DNA from 2 places in the Exiguobacterium sp. s95 genome. Region 1 is predicted to be linked to the other one. Evidence: riboswitches for the same ligand, from Rfam matches in the RefSeq annotation. Region 1 holds a riboswitch; the other holds the start of a gene.
What was found. A riboswitch is a leader RNA that binds a small molecule or an ion and turns the genes downstream of it on or off. The one in region 1 is predicted to bind thiamine pyrophosphate.

Region 1 (3,140 bases):
ACCGAACGTCGGTTCATCGAGCAACAGGACGTCTTTTGGTTCTAACAACATCGTTGCGACGCTGAGCCGTCGCTTTTGACCCATGCTCAGGGCGAGGGGCGACTGACGGGCGACATGGGTTAACCGGTAGGATTGCAACGCCGTTTCAATCCGCTCCGGCGTCGGTGCATCCATGCTGATTACGAGCTCGTCTTCGACCGTCTGCTTGAGAAATTGGAGCTCTGGCTGTTGAAAGACGAATCCGACGTGTCGGTAATAGCTCCGACTTTTCCATGTCCGCAGTTCTTTTTCGAACAAGCGGACCGTACCGCCTTGCGCCGGAATCAATTTCGCCAGTGTTTCGAGCAACGTGCTTTTCCCGGCACCGTTCGATCCGACGACCATGATCCATTCTCCGGCGTGTGTTGCAAGCGACAGGTTATCGACAATCACTTGCTTACGGCGTCCTAACGCGGTGCGCGTCAGCGCGAACGTCGTGTCGTGCCGAACCGGAGGACGGTTGTTAGTCACTTTTCGTAACCGCCCCGCCTGGGAAGAAGCGGGGGGCACGGTTTCCAGTTCATACGGGTAGAGGAGCGGCGTCGCAATGCCGCGTCGTTCAAGTTCATCGCGATACTGACCGAAGACATCAAGCGGCGGACCATCGCGTAAAATCGTTCCGCCGTGATCGAAGACGAGCACCCGGTCACTGAACGTCACACAGCGGTCAAGCTGATGTTCAATCAGAACGAGCGTCAACGTCCGGTCGTGATGGAGTTCCTCAATCAGCTGCATCAAAACCCGATGTCCTGCCGGATCGAGTTGCGCCGTCGGTTCGTCAAGCAATAGAATATCCGGCTCAAGCGCTAGGACGCAGGCGAGGGCGAGTCGTTGTTTCATCCCTCCTGACAGTTGCATAATCGGTGTCGTCAGCGGCACGTCCAGACCGACACGTGCCAGTACGGCGTCAATCCGGTCATCCATCTGACTGCGGTCGACTGAGCGATTTTCAAGACTAAAGGCAACTTCCGCTCCGACGGTCTGCATGCAGAACTGGTCGTCCGGATTTTGAAAAAGGATTCCGACCGTCCCATTCGTTTTGCAGTGGCCGCTGACATCGGCTTCGATCGCGTCAGGTAATAAGCCGGCGAGAACATGTAAAAACGTCGTTTTCCCACTGCCGCTCGGTCCGACGAGCAACGTCGTTTCCCCTTCGTGTAGCGTCACCGTCACCTTGTGCAGGACGTTGTCATGTTGCCCCGGATAGCGGACAGACAAGTCGTTACAATGAATCATGCTGCATCCGGCTTCCGCCGCTTACGCCCGATCGCATAACCGTTCAACGTCCCTGTCTTGACGAGCGCATCGACGATGACTTTCGCAAGTAATCCACCGAGCAATGCACCGCTGACGAGTTGAAGGGAAAACGTCAACAGAAGTGTCGTCGTCGTATAGTAGGCGAAACCATTGACGACAAGACTATAGACCATACTACCGATTGCGGCGAACATTCCGGATAGAACTAACGTCATTGTGTTGAACTTCCGGTATCCGAAGAGGGCAAAAGCGATTTCGGCACCGATTCCTTGAGCGAAACCAATCAATAAGGCCGATAATCCGAAGTGACTCCCCGTGAATAATTCGACAGCCGCGGCGACGACTTCTGCAATCAGTGCTGCCCCGGGCTTTTGAATGATGTAGGCGACAAGCGGACTCGCGATGACCCAAATCCCGAACATCCAGTTCGATCCGACCGGTCCGAAGATCGCGGAAATCGGTAACCACAATGTCGACCACCCTAAGTAGAGTACCCCGCAAGCAACCGACAACATCATCATGACGATGATTTCTTTCATTTTCCAACTGTTCATGTTCCTATCTCCCTTTGGCACAACCACCAGACAAACAAAAAGACCGCCCTCTATGAAAGAGAGCGGTCACTGAATCTGCAAACATGCAGAAAAATTGAACGAATTACCGCTCCACTTTCCTACGCTAGTATGAACTAGATCAGGTTCAAAGGGTCCGAAGTGAATCGTCTCAGCCAATGGGCTCCCCTAGTGGATGTGCATATAGTGTGTACGCTATTTACTGTACCGACTCTACCGACAGTTGTCAATACAGATAAAAACCCTCCGCGAGGGGAGGGTAAGAAAAATTATTCTTTTTCTTTCGTTTGTTCTTCAGTAGAAACTTCTTCTGTCGCTTCAGCTGGTTCTTCAGCATCTGCTTCTTCGAGATCCGCTTCAAGTGTCGATTCGACGACGGCAACGACTTGAATGTCACCTTCCGTAACGATACGGTATTCTTTTTCTTCCGGCAAATCCGAAACCGATAGAGAATCACCGAGGTTAAGATTTGTCACATCGACTTCGACGCGTTCCGGTAATTTATCTGGTGTAGCTGCAACTGTTACTTTAAAGAGTGTTTGTGAAAGATATCCACCAAGTTTTGCACCAGCCGCTTCGCCGACGAGGACGATATCTGTTTCGACTTCTGTTTCTTCATCCATTTTAACAGCGATGAATTCAACGTGCTTGATTGTTGGTGTGAAGATATCCATATCGAGTTTATTGATCAGTGTGTTGACTTTTTTACCACCGATTTGAAGTGCAACAAGTGCATTCTCACCATGTTCGCGAACGACTTTGATCAATGCTTTTTCGTCAAAGGCAATCGGTGTACTTTCCACTTTGTAACCATACACGACACCAAGAGCTTTTCCTTCATGACGTAATTGCTTTCTAAGTGAGCGTGGGCGTACTTCGCGTTCTTCTACTTTTAATGTTACTGACATGTTCATTTCCCCCTTGAATTTGGTATAGCCCTCAAAAGGTAATGAAGAAAGGAGTGGAACGAATCGTTCCGGATCAAGACGGTGCATCGAATGCTATTTCAAATTGATTTCATAAAAATGAAGATCGAAGTGAGTGGTTAGCATTTCTCTCCCAGGTCATTACGCTGATATTGAGAAACATGTGGTTGTAAAAGCAACTCGCTGATGCGGTGCTATGATAGTTATACCCCCGTAACATTAAAAGCTAAACATCAACCGGCGAAAAAACGATAGCAAGAAACCTGTTCTCCTTAGAGCAGCAACGGTTTACATCATGTAAAGAAATCATTGGACGAAGCAGCTCCCTTAAAAATATAGGCGGTGA
Region 2 (3,140 bases), on a different contig from region 1:
TTCCGATGAGCGATGCCGTCATGCAACCTGTCCCTGTAATGTGTCCGAGTCGTGGCGTTCCTACGGTTAGTTTTACTTGTCGCTTGCCGTCTGTAATGAAATCAACCGGTCCCGTTACGACGAGAGTCGTCCCGAGCCGTCCAGCAAACTCATGGACGACTTGAAAATCTAATGTCTCTCCGGAAGCGACATCGACTCCTTTTGAACGTCCGACTTGACCGATGAGCGTCTTGATTTCAGAGACGTTCCCCTTAATGACCGTAAAATGAATTGCTTCGAGTAACTCTTTCGTGAATTGTGTCCGAAGTGTCGTCGCCCCCATTCCGACTGGATCTAAAATAATCGGTTTCTTCAATCGGTTAGCCGTTTGACCTGCCAACAATTGCGACGCTCGTGAAGCTGCGTTCAATGTCCCGATATTGATAACGACAGCATCTGCATGTCCAACCATTTCCTCGACTTCTAGGATATCTTCCGCCATGACAGGTGAACCCCCGAGCGCAAGGGTCATATTGGCACACTCATTAATCGTGACCGCATTCGTTAAATGATGAATTAATGGTTTTTTATCATGAATGGTTGTAAGCATCCGTTTCCCTCCAAATGTCATAAAAGTGATGTGTCGGTCCGATTCCGTTCCCTAAGGCAAATCCATGCCGGATTGCTTCAGTTACGTACCGTTTAGCATAAATCACGCTATCCTTCAGGGAATCTCCCAGCGCAAGACGTGCCGCAATCGCGGAAGACAATGTACATCCAGTACCATGTGTATGCTGGCGTTTTAATCGTGCCTCCTGAAACAGATGATGCCTCCCTTCCGTGTATAAAATATCCGAGGCATCCGTACTTTCAAGATGACCGCCTTTTAACAGGATAGCGATGTCTCGTTTTTGTGCGAATTCCGTCGTCGCCAGCTTCATTTCATCAATTGTCGAAATCGCTTGCCCTAACATGCGTTCCATTTCCGGAATATTCGGGGTCGTCAAGGTTGCAAGCGGCATCAAATGCTCCATTAATGCTTGTTCAGCATATTTCCTTAACAGCGCATGCCCCCCTTTTGCGACCATCACGGGGTCTAAGACGACTGGTCCCTGATAATGTTTCAAACATTTGGCAATGACTTGAATCGTTTTTTCATTCGAGACCATCCCAATTTTAACGGCATCTACACGAATATCGCTAAAAATCGAGTTCAACTGGGCTTCGACAAGCGTTGGTGATACATCTTCAACTGCTTGTACGCCTAACGTATTTTGCGCTGTGATAGCAGTAATTACACTCATACCGTAAACCCCAAGAGCAGAAAAAGTTTTTAAGTCGGCTTGAATTCCAGCTCCACCACTAGAGTCTGATCCAGCAATCGTCAGTACATGTTTCATCGATAGACCTCACTTTCTATGAGAGCACAAGGAGAAAGCGGAACGAAAAAAAGCGCCGTCCGCTGTAAAAAAGCAGACGACGCCATGAAAAACCAACGAGTGTGGTCACTTATTCATGTCTTCAATCTCAACTTTCCTACGCTGGTATTATCCAGATCAGGTGATAGGGTCGAAAACAGAATGGTTTTCCTCTCAGCCAGATTCCTCCAGCTCCCCTAGTTGCTCATGATTTAAATTTCTCTTTCACTGTAGCATAGCGCCATAAAAAAAACGAGCCGAAGCTCGTTTTTATAAGTATGCTAATGGATTAACTGTGTTAGCTGGTCCTGTCGCACTGTATTGGTAACCACCAATATGCAATTCAAAATGAAGATGTGCGCCCGTCGAGTTTCCCGTATTTCCGAGCGTACCGATTTGTTGCCCTTGCGAGACCGTTTGTCCAGCATGAACTGATAATGAATTCATATGCGCGTAAACTGTTGTATACACTTTCCCATTCAAGAAATGTGAAATCATCACGTGATTTCCGTACGGTCCACCGCTTCCTGCTGTGATGACCGTTCCTGAAGCTGCTGCGACGATTGATGATCCGACTGACCCTCTAAAGTCGACACCATTATGGAAAGTATACCCATTCGCACCACTCGCTGGTCCGAATCCTTGTGAAACACTTCCTGACGCAGGGCGAACGAACTGCGCCGAACCACTCGGAACACTAGCGACTGGCGTAGCACTTACGACCTTCTTAGACGTCCCGGCGTTGTTTTTTTCCGCCGCCTCCGCCGCCTTTTCCGCTGCCGCTTTTTCAGCTGCTGCCTTTTCCGCTGCTGCTTTAGCTGCTGCCTTTGCTGCCGCAATCGCACGTTCTTGCGCTTCTAATGTCGCTTGAAGTTCTTTCGCATTCAGAAGTTTTGTCGTAAATTTTGTTTTACCTTGACGTAATTTTTTTAAGGTTGCACTACGTGCTTTCATTTGCTGTTTGAGTTCCTTTTTTTGAACCAAAAGGGCTTCTTTTTCTTTCACTCGCTCTTCCTTTTTATCCACAAGCGTCGCTTTAGCATCAGCTAATTTTTTTTGCGTTTCAAGGTAAGCAGAAATCATCTTGTCATCTTGTTCAGCAATTTTTTTCCCTGCCATCACACGACTAAAGAGATCGCCAAGATCTTTCGAACCAAAAATGACTTCTTCCCATTTAATCGAATTCCCATCATTTTCTTGAAGCACACGAAGACGGTCTCCTAACAGCTCTTCCTGGCGTTTTAACATTTCTTCATAATGGATAATGTCTGCCTCAAGCTCTTCAATTCGTTCATTCAACTGACGAATCTGTTTATTTTTTTCTGAGACACGAAAAATATTTTCATTGATTGCTGCATCAATCGCATTGATTTGACGTTGCTCTTTTGAAATTTTAGATTCTTGTTTTTTGATTGATTTTTCTAGTTTACGTTGTTCAGCTGCATTATCTGCTTTCTTTTCTTTGATTGTAGCCGCTTGAGTGATTGGGGTGTTCGTCAATAATAACGTCCCTAATAGTACGGTAGAAAATAACTTTTTTAGCATATGTGAGTTCCTCGCTTATGTATGAATTCGATTTTTGAAGTCCTGTTCCGTAGTGAAACTATCTGAAATTGATTATAGCACCGTAATAGTTTCAGAAAAATTTCATTTACATTTCAAATGAAAACGTTATTTTGTAATATAACAACTAATTATTCAAACTGTATAAAAAAGAACCTCTACAATGTAGAGGTTCTTTTA

Region 2: another riboswitch for thiamine pyrophosphate. It lies ahead of thiD (bifunctional hydroxymethylpyrimidine kinase/phosphomethylpyrimidine kinase); the one in region 1 lies ahead of KNP99_RS02600 (ECF transporter S component).

What each region holds. Positions count from the first base shown of each region.
Region 1 is NZ_JACSMM010000001.1:446,184-449,323, forward strand. It holds gene KNP99_RS02595 (ABC transporter ATP-binding protein) at 1-1,275, opposite strand, end outside; gene KNP99_RS02600 (ECF transporter S component) at 1,272-1,850, opposite strand; TPP riboswitch at 1,950-2,048, opposite strand; gene KNP99_RS02605 (50S ribosomal protein L25/general stress protein Ctc) at 2,138-2,776, opposite strand.
Region 2 is NZ_JACSMM010000006.1:103,651-106,790, reverse strand. It holds gene thiM (hydroxyethylthiazole kinase) at 1-589, opposite strand, end outside; gene thiD (bifunctional hydroxymethylpyrimidine kinase/phosphomethylpyrimidine kinase) at 570-1,379, opposite strand; TPP riboswitch at 1,496-1,606, opposite strand; gene KNP99_RS11045 (murein hydrolase activator EnvC family protein) at 1,668-2,942, opposite strand.